Regions from separate parts of the Neobacillus sp. NPDC093182 genome, predicted to be linked through region 1. Evidence: riboswitches for the same ligand, from Rfam matches in the RefSeq annotation. Region 1 holds a riboswitch; each other region holds the start of a gene.
What was found. A riboswitch is a leader RNA that binds a small molecule or an ion and turns the genes downstream of it on or off. The one in region 1 is predicted to bind glycine.

Region 1 (4,290 bases):
AGGCATGTCCGGTCAAAATTCCACTGCATCAGCTTCTTCATAAACATCGCCAAGTCATCGTGGAAAAAGAAGGACGAGCTCCGATCTCTGAAAAGCTTTTGATGAAGGCATTCGGTTTTGGTGCATCCTCCCCTGCTCTTTATAAATTTGGTTCAAAACTGGCAGCGCCGGTAATGTCGCCATTTACGCAGGATGAAAAAATCTCAAAAGGTCCGGGCCCTTTAAAAGCATGGACAGAATCAAGGGATTTCCCTGCACCAAATAAAGAAAGATTCCGTGATTGGTTTAAAAATCGTCCGAAAGGTGGAAATCATTCATGATAGGTACCATACAGAATCGCGATGCATTTTTAGGAAAAATAGCCAGCCGGCTAGGCCGTAAACAAAAAATGGAAATAGAAAGACCCATCTGGAATTTTCATCCCCAAGATGAAGTTCTAAAAGGCAGCTCACAAGATGAGCTTGTGGACGTATTACGGGAACAATGTAAAAATATCCATACGAATTTTGTCATGACCTCAAGTGCTAATCTATCTGACTCATTAAAAGAAGTGGTAAACCACAATGGCGGCGGCCCAATTGTCACCTGGAAAGATGAACGCTTTTCACAATTTGGCCTCGAAAAATTAATGAAGGAAGAATGGCCTCAAGAGGGAATTGATCTTCATATTTGGGATCATACAAAAGGCGAAGAAAATATCGCAAAGGCCGAGGCTGCAAATATCGGAATTACGATCAGTGATGTAACATTGGCGGAATCAGGCACAGCCGTTCTCTTTAGCAGCAAGGATAAAGGGAGAACAGTCAGCTTTTTACCTGCGACTTCCATCATAATAATCCCGAAAAGCAGCATCGTTCCCCGCATGACACAAGCGGCCCGTATCATAAATGAAAAAGTAAAAAACGGCGAACAAATCGCCTCCTGCATTAACTTCATCACAGGACCCAGCAACTCAGCAGACATCGAAATGATCCTAGTTGTTGGCGTTCATGGACCCATTAAAGCAACCTATATCATTGTAGATGATATTTAAGGTGACAGGATAGGAGAACCACCCTGCTCTAACGGCGCAGGGTGGTTTTCTGTTTTTCTAAAACATTTATGCTGATAGTTTGATATCTTTTTCCTTTTTTCCTCTATTGGAATACAAAATAAATAATAGTATAAACCATAGAGGTGTCAACAATAAGGAAGGACGTGTTTCTTCGGCAGCCAGCATAATGATAAGAATCATAGCAAACAACGTTAGGACCGCATAATTAATAAATGGTGTGAATGGTGCTTTAAATGTTGATTTAGCATGTAATTGCGGGCGTGTTTTCTTATACTTTATATGACAAATTAATATAACACCCCAAACCCAAATAAAACAAATGGCACTAATGGTTGTCACGATTCCAAAAGCTTGTGCCGGAATAAGTTTACTCAAAAGCGCACCGACCGATACCACAAGCGTGGATGTCCATAATGCGTTACTTGGTACATAATTTCTATTCAGTTTTGCAAAATTAGATGGAGCCTGATTATTTTTGCTTAAATTGAAAAGGATCCGGCTTGTTGAAAACAAACCGCTGTTGCAGGCAGAAGCGGCTGAAGTTAATACAACAAAATTAATAATTCCTGCGGCAATAGGAACTCCGACCAAACTAAATGTTTTTACAAATGGGCTTTCTGCTGCATTTAGCTGGGTCCAGGGATTCACACATAGTAGGATAATCAATGCACCTACGTAGAAAAAAAGAATTCTTGCAGGAATTTTATTAATAGCCGATGGGATATTCTTTTCTGGATTGGAGGTTTCCGCTGCCGATACACCCACTAGCTCAACTCCCACATATGCAAATACAACCATTTGGAATGATAGTAAGAAACCTGAAATTCCGTTCGGAAACAGTCCTCCATGTTCCCAAAGATTTTGAATTGTTACCGTTCCAGCATCGGTCTTGAATCCCATCACAAGCAATATAACCCCAATACCAATTAATACGAGAATAGTAATTACTTTTATTAAAGCAAACCAAAACTCCAATTCACCAAAAAGCTTTACCGTTAATAGATTAAGTCCTAATAAAATGATTAATGAGATGATAGCAGGTACCCATTGCGGAATGTCAAACCAATATTGTATATAGACTCCAACTGCAATAACATCAGCCATAGCAACCATAATCCAACAAAACCAATATGTCCATCCTGTTATAAATGCTGCCCGAGGTCCAAGATAATCTTCTGCAATATCGGTAAACGATTGGTAACCTGCTTTAGACAACAGGAGTTCCCCTAGCGCCCTCATAACGAAAAAAACGGCGATACCCACGATTAAATATGCAAAGATGATGGATGGACCTGCCAGTTGTATCGCTTTACCTGACCCTAAAAATAACCCAGTGCCAATGGTTCCGCCAATGGCAATTAATTGAACATGCCGATTTTTTAAATCCCTCTTTAATTCTTGCTGTGCCAAAACAAATTCCTCCCTAAAACTACTTTTAATGTGAAACGATGAGCAATAGATTTACCCAATAAAAAAAAGAGATTGGATGTTCTCCAATCTCTTAGGTCTAAGAATAACAAATAATAGTTGTCATGCTAATGAATATCAGCATAACAAATAAATATTCAGTACTCTTCTGTCCTTTTGCCTGAGATTGTGAACCCTTCGGCGCCGCTAAAATTCTAGCGGTCTCTCCAGAAGCTGCTCCTGCTATAGTTTGATCCATAGCATTCATAGCTGCTAATTATTAAATTTTTTATTGCGATAGTATTTTCAATATTTTATAAGTTTAATAGTAATTAAATACTTTGTCAACAACAACAAATAACACTCTGTTTTTTCAAATGATTAACCTAATACTCAAACCAATTATTATCCACCACTTTTTTATACCAATAATAACTGTCTTTTTTCCAACGTATTAAGGTATTAAAATCAACATGGACAATTCCAAACCTCTTACTATACCCTTCTGCCCATTCAAAATTATCCAACATAGACCACAAGAAGTAACCTTTAATATTCACTCCTGATTCTATAGCTCTGCTTAAGGCTGTTAAATGCTGCTGAAGGTATTTAATTCTCCTGTTGTCTTTTATAGTGCCGAAGACAGGCTCATCATTGTAGCATGCCCCATTTTCAGTAATATAAATGGGTACATTTCCATATCTTTCTGTCACATATGTTAATACTTTATAAAATCCTTCCGGATAAACTGGCCACCCTATATCGGTACGTTCATATCCCATTTCTACCGTTTCACAATTAAATAGCCCAGTATTCTCCTTATATCGTCCAATTTGACCTGCATAATAATTAATTCCTAAAAAATCAATTGGCTGTTGGATGATTTCCATATCGTCTTCCTCTATAGAAAGCTCCACACCTTTCTCCTTAAACCAGTCCACTAAATGCTGAGGATATTCCCCTTTAAACACAGGATCCATAAACCATCTAACTTGATGATCAATCTCTCTGTAACATGCCTCAACATCTTCTGGCCTATTGCTAAATGGTTCGAACCATGTTGTATTTGGAGCATAGCCAATTTCACCATTTATGCCAAGCTCTCTAAATTTTTGAACAGTCCGGCCATGGGCCACCAATAGATGATGAGAAATATCGGTCGCTAGTTGTAAGTCTGTATTTCCAGGCGCATGGGCACCTGCATAATTAGCAATATATGAAATACATAATGGTTCATTTAGCGTAATCCATTTTTTTATTTTCCCATTAAATTCCTTAAACATCGTCTCTGAATATTCCACAAAAGCTTCAACACTATCACGGTTTGCCCAGCCGCCTTTGTCTTGTAAAGCTTGTGGAAGATCCCAATGATAGAGTGTACACATTGGTTCAATTCCATTTTCTATTAATTTATCAACAAATTTATGATAGAATTCTAATCCCTTACGGTTGATATCACCTGTACCATTCGGAAAAATACGGGGCCAGGAAACTGAAAATCGATAGGTATCAATCCCCAGCTCCTTCATCATTTTAATGTCTTCCTCATATCTATGGTACGAATCACAGGCAACGTCTCCGTTATCTCCATTTACCACCTTTCCAGGTGTATGGGAAAAGGTATCCCAAATTGAGAGTCCACGGCCATCTTCAAAGGCTGCCCCTTCGATCTGATAAGAAGCAGTAGCGGTTCCCCACTTCATGTCCTTTGGAAATTGAATAATTGTCATATTAAGTCCCTCTATCAATCTATTTTTGTAATTTGAAAATCTCAAGGACATACCTTTCAAGAGGTATGTCCTCTTGTCATTAACCTATTTGGTTACAGG
Region 2 (4,290 bases), on a different contig from region 1:
GCACCGAAGGAGCAAGTCCCAAAATTGGGCTCAATCTCTCAGGTAAAAGGACCACAATAGGACGCGTCTCTGGAGAGCGCCATGTGCCACCAAAGGAGTTAAACTCTCAGGTAAAAGGACAGAGAAAAATAGGGATACGCCTATTTTTCTCTGTCCTTTTTTTGTGGAGAAAAATAGAGAAAAACAGAAAAAGGAGGGTGTTAAACGCAAAACGAATAGTTGGGGAGTCCATATTTTTCGGTTTCCAATAAGGTTGATCAGGTAAAGTATTTACTTTAAAAAATGTAAGCGCTTATTTCTGCCGATTTGACTAAGTAAATTAAACTTTTATAGGGATATTACCTATCCTGGAAAAGAAGAAAGAGGGGATTCATTTGCAGGAACAAAAATTGTCGCGGGGTTTAAAAAACAGGCACGTTCAACTTATCGCTATTGGCGGGGCTATTGGAACAGGATTATTTCTAGGAGCAGGAAAATCGATTCATTTAACAGGTCCATCGATTTTATTTGCGTACTTGATTACAGGTACCATTTGCTTTTTAATCATGCGTGCACTCGGAGAACTGCTTCTATCCAACTTGAAATATCATTCTTTTGTTGATTTTGTTAGAGACTATTTAGGTAATATGGCAGCATTTATTACGGGATGGACCTACTGGTTTTGCTGGATTTCCATCGCAATGGCCGATTTAACAGCCGTTGGTCTCTATACACAGTTTTGGTTTCCGGACGTACCACAGTGGATGCCAGGATTAATTGCACTTGTCGTTCTGCTCTTTATGAACTTAGCAACCGTAAAGCTATTTGGCGAAATGGAATTCTGGTTCGCCTTAATCAAAGTCATTGCGATTCTTGCACTAATTGTGGTTGGGATATTCATGATCGTTAAAGGCTTTTCCACAAATTCAGGCACATCTAGTTTCACGAATTTATGGAGCCACGGCGGCATGTTCCCGAATGGCATTAATGGTTTTATTTTGTCATTCCAAATGGTAGTGTTTGCGTTTGTTGGGATTGAACTTGTTGGCCTTACAGCAGGTGAAACAGAAGACCCAGAGAAAGTAATCCCAAAAGCAATAAATAATATCCCTATACGAGTTTTGATTTTCTACATTGGTGCCCTCATAGTCATCATGAGTATTTATCCGTGGAATGCGATTGATCCAGCGAAAAGCCCATTTGTCCAAGTCTTTGTGGCAGTTGGCATAGCAGCAGCGGCTGGTATTGTCAATTTTGTTGTCCTAACCTCAGCAGCATCGGCTTGTAACAGCGCCATCTTCAGTACAAGCAGGATGGTATACGCGCTTGCCAAAGACAAAAATGCACCTGTACCATTAGCGAAACTGGATTCCCGTAAAGTACCTTCCAATGCATTGTTCTTCTCCACTATAGTCATTCTAATTGCCGTTATATTGAACTATGTGATGCCAGAAGGAGTTTTTACGCTGATTACAAGTATTTCTACTGTATGTTTCCTCTTTATTTGGGGAATTACGGTCATCAGTCATTTAAAATACAGAAAAACCAGACCAGATTTAGCGAAAGTGAACAAATTTAAATTACCGCTCTATCCATTTTCCAATTACTTAATCCTTGCTTTCTTAGCGTTTGTGCTAGTTGTACTTGGGCTTGCGGAAGACACTCGTATCGCCTTATTTGTAACACCTGTTTGGTTCATCATGCTGATAGCGATTTATAAGATGATGATCAAGAAGACAGATGATGTGGAGCAGGAGAATCAACAAGAAGTAGTAGGAAATTAGGCGGATTTTTTAAAATAAAAATGTTTCCGCTTACAAAAAGCTTGACTTGTATAAGTGTTACTATTATTCTGAAAATAATAAAAATGAATAAGCGGAAGATGGTTGTGGGAGAGTGCAAATTTACACGCCACCGAAGGAGCAAGTTCCAAAAAGACCCTTGGAACAAATCTCTCAGGTAGATGGAACCACAATTGGACGCAGCTCTGGAGAGCGCATATACGTTATATGCCACCAAAGGGGAAGGTTCTTAATCGGACTTAAACTCTCAGGTAAAAGGACAGAGAAGGGTAGAAGAAAGCCTAGTGCTACCCTTTTCTGTCCTTTTTTGCGTGCAAAAAAAAGGTTCTAATCACAGAAGAGGTAGCCAATACAACAATCAAGGGGGAAACGGGAATGAGTTTACAACAAAATGATTCCACTATCTTTGAAGCAATTCAGAAAGAGCAGCAGCGTCAGCATCAAACGTTGGAACTGATTGCCTCTGAAAATTTCGTAAGTCAAGATGTTTTAGAAGCAATGGGAAGTGTGTTGACGAATAAATATGCGGAGGGCTATCCAGGGAAGCGTTACTATGGTGGATGTGAATTTGTCGATGTGGCAGAACAAGTTGCCATTAACCGCCTAACTCAGTTGTTTGGTGCTAAATATGCCAATGTTCAGCCTCACTCAGGTGCGCAGGCAAACTTCGCTGTATTTTTCGCTCTCCTTCAACCTGGTGATAAAGTGATGGGGATGAACCTCTCACATGGCGGACACTTAACGCACGGAAGTCCTGTTAGTGTTTCAGGAAAATGGTTTGAGGTAGTGTCCTATGGTGTCAGAGAAGATACTCAATTGATTGATTACGATGAACTGGAAACGATCGCGAAAAAAGAAAAACCTAAATTGATTATTGCCGGAACAAGCGCTTACCCTAGAACGATTGATTTTGCACGGTTTAGACAAATTGCAGATCAAGTTGGCGCAAAATTAATGGTGGATATGGCGCATATTGCAGGACTAGTTGCAGCGGGTCTTCATCCATCACCGGTTCCTTATGCGGATGTTGTAACGAGTACTACGCATAAGACGCTCCGAGGACCGCGCGGCGGCATTATTTTAACAAATGATGAAGAAATGATAAAAGCCATTAATAAATCGGTGTTCCCAGGAATTCAAGGCGGACCGCTGATGCATATTATTGCGGCTAAGGCCGTTGCATTCAATGAAGCATTGCAGCTAAGCTTTAAGGACTATGCGAAACAAATCATTGTAAATGCAGCAACATTAGGAGAAACATTAAAAAAGCAAGGCGCAGCGCTTGTTTCTGGTGGAACCGATAATCATATTGTCCTATTAGATTTACGTCCGTGGAATTTAACTGGAAAAGAAGCAGAAAAGTTATTAGAAGAAGCCGGCATTACGGTTAATAAAAATACGATTCCATATGATCCAGAAAAGCCATTTGTAACGAGTGGTATCCGCATGGGAACTGCGGCTTTAACGACGCGTGGTATGAAGCAGGATGAAATGGTGAAAATCGGGGAAGTCATCGCAGCTGTTCTGAAGAGCAAAGGCGACAAAGTCGTTCTTGAGAAAGCAAAAGAAACAACCAAAGCCATTTGTAGTGCCTATCCGTTATTTCAACAGGCAATCACAGTATAAGAAGGGAGCATGAGGATGGAATTTCAGAGTTGTTTTGACATTATTGGCCCTATTATGGTCGGACCGTCGAGTTCACATACAGCCGGTGTCGTATCGATTGGGAAATTTATTTATGAACTTGTAGGAGATTATCCGCAAGAGGTCAATATTGTATTTTATGATTCCTTTGCTGAAACCTACCAAGGACATGGAACAGATAAAGCACTTCTTGGCGGATTGCTTGGGATGGACACCGACGATACAAGGATAAAACATTCATTGGAGTGGGCAAAAGAGGCTGGGATGCAGTACCATTTCGAATTTGAAGATAGCTGTGAGTACTATGATCACCCGAATACAACTTTGGTAACAGTGAAACACGATGATCGTCTTATAAAGGTTGGTGGTGCGTCACTTGGTGGCGGCTTATCCAAAATCTTTATGATTAACGAGATGATGGTAGATATTCGTTTAAGTGCAGGCGATGACTTTACGGTCCTTGCCCGTTCTTACCAACCAAGAGGGAAAGTACTGATGGAGGCAATATGATGAAGATACAGTCCATGAAAGAGCTGATTGAGGTTTGTGAAAGAGAACAAAAAACCATTGGTGAAATCATGCTAATGATGGAAACAGAAAAATCAGGAAGAGACAAAGAGACCATTATTAGCATGATGGAAGAGCGCTTGCTCAAAATGAAAGAAGCCGTTGATAGCGGTATAAAAGATGCCTCAGCCGCACCAAGTGGAATTTCTGGCGGGGATGCCGTGAAAATGTATGATTACGTACAGCAAGGGAAATCTCTGTCAGGAAATTATGTCAGCAATGCAATGAGCTTTTCATTGGCAACGTCTGAAAACAATGCACGGATGGGGGTTATTGTAGCCACTCCAACTGCTGGGGC
Region 3 (4,290 bases), on a different contig from region 1:
TCGTAATAAACGTAAGCTTCATCGGATTTGGAATACCGCCAGTTTTTTCTAGGTAATGCCAATAAAAAGGCCGATTCATTAATTCCTTATCGAGCTCAATTGTTAATTGAACCGTTAAGTATCCTGGACCATTTTCTGTTATTTCACATTCATTAGCTTGAAAATAGCGTATGAGAAAGTTATGAATTTCCAGCTGCTGCATGTGAATCCTCCTTTTGCATATCTTTAGCTAAATCAATCATAGATGTAAGATTTTCCATCTTAATCCGCATCTCACCCTCAGAGCAGGATTGTCCAAAAATATCAATTAAATGATCTTCAATACTTCCAAAGTCTAACTTCGTTAAAATATCGTCCAAATCACCTATTACTTTTTCAAAAAGTTCAATTTTTTCATATAGAAGTTTTAATATATGTTCCTCCACTGTGTTTTGGATTGCAAAATTATAGATCATAACGTCCTTTTCCTGCCCCAGACGATGGATCCTTCCGATTCTTTGCTCCAGTCTCATTGGATTCCACGGTAAATCGAAATTAATAATATGATTACAGAATTGAAGGTTAATTCCCTCACCACCTGCTTCTGTCGCGATGAGTACCTGTGCATGCTTTTGAAATAGCTCGCGCATCCAATCTTTTTTACCTCGTTTAAAGCCCCCGCGGAACGGAACGGATGATATCCCGTTTTGTTTTAAATACCATTGCAGGTACATTTGGGTTGCTCTGTATTCGGTGAAAATAATAACCTTATCATCTATTTTTTGAATCAGTTCCAAAGCCTTTTCTGCTTTAGAGTTGGATGGAACTGCTTCCACTTTTGAAATTAAATGTTGAATCTGCTCTTCAAATTCCTTTGTAGGGTTTTCTTTTTTCTGAAGCATGTTCTTAAGCGTATAAAAAACGGCCTCTCTGCTGCTGCATGCTTCCCTCTGTAAAGTCATCACCGAGAATGCACTTGTTTGTACCCAATCGCCTTCGCTCTTTAAATCAGTGATGGCTTGATACAATTCTTTTTCCTGTGGTGTAAATTCGATCGGTATGGTTTCAACATGTCTCTTGGTCCATTCAATGCCTGTATCGGCGCGGCGGTTTCGAATCATTACCTTATTAACTAGCTCTTTTAAATGCTCATTATCATTTAATGAACGTGCATCCCGTTTGTATTTATCAAAAAAGGCTGTTTCACTGCCTAAATGTCCAGGTTTTAATAGGGATACGAGGTTGAAAATTTCACCAATTCGGTTTTGAATGGGTGTAGCAGTGAGAAGCAGACAAAACTTCTTCTTTAGATTTTGAACAAACTCATAGTTTTTTGTTTTATTATTCTTTAGCTTGTGTGCTTCATCAATAATGATTAAATCATAGTCCTGCTTATAGATAATATCACGGTGTGGATCCCGTTTTGCTGTATCAATAGACGAAACGACAACATCGCATTGTTCCCAAACATAGCTTTTCTTTTGAGAAACTGCGGGTATAAAGAATTTACTATTCAATTCATAAGACCATTGGGTTACTAAAGAGGCTGGGACAAGAATGAGAACTTTTTTTACAAGTCCACGAATCATGTATTCTTTTAAAATAAGACCAGCTTCTATCGTTTTTCCCAGCCCAACTTCATCGGCAAGAATGGCCTTTCCATTCATATTCTCAATTACTTGTTTTGCCGTCTCGAGCTGGTGTGGAAGCGGCGTCAGATTAGGCAAATGTTTGGGTGCCTGCAAGCCTTCAAATTCAGGGATAATCAGGTGTTTTTCAACGCCGACTGCCAGTTTAAAAAGGTCCCAATTTCCCCATGGTCCATCGTTCTCAATTCTATGTAAAAATTCATCCTGCCAGGAGGAATCAAATTCTATTTCAACAGTCATGGTTTCAGCTCCTTAATGCACAAAAATTTATTGCTCACCTTATGCTTTAATGGTAGGATGGTAATAGATTTGAATGTTTTAATTATTGCAATAAAATAAATTTCTCAGATGTATATTTTAGTATGACCCGAATTTGAAAATATTATAATGCGGATGATGACAAGGGGAGAGACTACAAATGTAGCGCCGAAGGAGCAAGCACGATGTGTGAATCTCTCAGGCAAAAGAACTCTTGTTTGACGCAGCTCTGGAGAGTGCTGACAAAATTGAGCAGCCACCAAAGGGGAAAGCCATCTAAGGTAAACTTTCAGGTGCAAGGACAGAGACCTTCTTTTGTTAAAGGGAGGTTTCTGTCCTTTTTTGTTTATTATGCCCTGGATTTATGGAACAACAAATGAAAAACATCTTTAGTTGAAGGGGGATTATTGATGACTGAATTAAAACGGACACCGCTATTCGAAGTGTATAAAGAATATGGTGGAAAAACGATTGACTTTGGAGGCTGGGAGCTGCCTGTTCAATTCTCAAGCATCAAGGAAGAACATGAGGCAGTCCGCACAAAAGCTGGTTTATTCGATGTTTCGCATATGGGGGAAATCATCGTCACGGGACCAGACAGTCTTAGCTATTTGCAAAAGATGTTAACAAACGACATATCAAAAATTAAAAATGGCGGAGCACAATATAATGCAATGTGCTATGAAAATGGCGGCACTGTTGATGATCTTCTTGTTTATAAAATAGAAGACAATCATTATTTACTAGTTGTTAATGCTTCCAATATCGAAAAGGACTATAAATGGCTTGAGGACCATTTAGAGGGCAATGTTTCGATCGATAATTTGTCTGAAAAAATGGCTCAATTGGCGCTGCAAGGCCCGATTGCTGAAAAAGTACTTCAACAGCTGGCAGGTGATACTGATCTAAGTAGCATTGGATTCTTTAAGTTCCAACAGGAAGTAACGATTAAAGGAAAAAACGCACTGGTCTCACGAACTGGTTATACAGGCGAGGATGGCTTTGAAATATATTGCGATGCGTCAGACGCAGTAGAACTTTGGAAGGCGATTTTATCTGCTGGGCAAGAGGAAGGGGTCGTTCCTTGTGGTTTAGGCGCCAGGGATACTCTTAGATTTGAAGCGACTCTTGCGCTTTATGGCCAAGAATTGTCTCCTGAAATCACCCCGCTGGAAGCAGGTATCGGCTTTGCAGTTAAGTTAAATAAAGAAGCTGATTTTATCGGTAAAGAAGTACTTAAACAGCAAAAGGAACAGGGTGCTGCAAGAAAATTAGTTGGAATTGAAATGATTGACCGTGGAATACCGCGTCATGGTTACCCTGTCTATAAAGGTGAGGAACTGATTGGGGAAGTGACAACGGGAACGCAATCACCATCCTTGAAAAAGAATATTGGACTTGTGCTAATTAAAAATGAATACGCAGGTCTTGAATCAGAAATTGAGGTTGAAATTCGCGGAAAACGCTTGAAGGCGAAAGTCGTACCAACACCTTTTTATAAACGAGAAAAGTAAACACGAGGGGAGATTAGGTTTATGAAACATCGATATTTACCTATGACTGAAGCAGATAAAAAGGCAATGCTCGAAACAATTGGCGTTAAATCCGTCGATGAATTATTCAGCGATATTCCTGAAAAGGTTAGATTTAAAGGGGAATACAACATCAAAGCTGCAAAATCTGAGACTTCTTTGATGAAAGAACTATTCCGAATGGCTTCTCGTAATGCCGATTTAAAAACAAATGTATCCTTTCTAGGTGCAGGAGTTTATGACCACTATATGCCGGTAATCGTTGACCATGTTATTTCACGCTCTGAATTTTATACAGCCTATACACCATATCAACCTGAAATTTCCCAAGGGGAGCTCCAAGCCATTTTTGAGTTCCAGACGATGATTTGTGAGTTAACTGGTATGGATGTAGCAAACTCCTCCATGTATGATGGCGGAACCGCATTGGCAGAAGCAGCGATGTTGAGCGCGGGTCATACGAAACGCAAAAAGATTATTGTTTCTGGTGCTGTTCATCCTGAGTCAAGGGAAGTCCTAAAAACTTATGCAAAAGGTCAGTATCTTGAAGTGATTGAAGTACCAGTTAACGAGGGAATTACAGATATTGAAGCATTAAAGGGATTGGCAAATGAAGAAATTGCCGCAGTCATCGTGCAGTACCCAAATTTCTTCGGAAGAATTGAACCGTTAAAAGAACTAGAGGAAATTGTCCATGCAAATAAGTCTTTATTTGTTGTTTCAAGCAATCCACTTTCACTTGGAGTATTAACACCTCCTGGAAAGTTTGGTGCAGATATTGTCATTGGTGACGCACAGCCGTTTGGAATTCCGTCTGCGTTTGGCGGACCACACTGCGGTTATTTTGCGGTAACTACTAAGTTAATGAGAAA

Region 2: another riboswitch for glycine. It lies ahead of glyA (serine hydroxymethyltransferase); the one in region 1 lies ahead of ACIQAA_RS12425 (amino acid permease).
Region 3: another riboswitch for glycine. It lies ahead of gcvT (glycine cleavage system aminomethyltransferase GcvT); the one in region 1 lies ahead of ACIQAA_RS12425 (amino acid permease).

What each region holds. Positions count from the first base shown of each region.
Region 1 is NZ_JBIVOI010000006.1:20,069-24,358, reverse strand. Features, by position in the region: gene ACIQAA_RS12435 (LutB/LldF family L-lactate oxidation iron-sulfur protein) at 1-320, shown strand, start outside; gene ACIQAA_RS12430 (LutC/YkgG family protein) at 317-1,033, shown strand; gene ACIQAA_RS12425 (amino acid permease) at 1,100-2,464, opposite strand; glycine riboswitch at 2,621-2,702, opposite strand; gene ACIQAA_RS12420 (GH1 family beta-glucosidase) at 2,848-4,191, opposite strand; gene yicI (alpha-xylosidase) at 4,284-4,290, opposite strand, start outside.
Region 2 is NZ_JBIVOI010000007.1:105,220-109,509, reverse strand. Features, by position in the region: glycine riboswitch at 1-64, shown strand, start outside; glycine riboswitch at 67-125, shown strand; gene ACIQAA_RS14265 (amino acid permease) at 375-1,763, shown strand; glycine riboswitch at 1,859-1,961, shown strand; gene glyA (serine hydroxymethyltransferase) at 2,157-3,407, shown strand; gene ACIQAA_RS14255 (serine dehydratase beta chain) at 3,423-3,935, shown strand; gene sdaAA (L-serine ammonia-lyase, iron-sulfur-dependent, subunit alpha) at 3,935-4,290, shown strand, end outside.
Region 3 is NZ_JBIVOI010000001.1:438,069-442,358, reverse strand. Features, by position in the region: gene ACIQAA_RS02345 (YqhG family protein) at 1-202, opposite strand, end outside; gene ACIQAA_RS02340 (DEAD/DEAH box helicase) at 180-1,868, opposite strand; glycine riboswitch at 2,022-2,110, shown strand; gene gcvT (glycine cleavage system aminomethyltransferase GcvT) at 2,297-3,400, shown strand; gene gcvPA (aminomethyl-transferring glycine dehydrogenase subunit GcvPA) at 3,422-4,290, shown strand, end outside.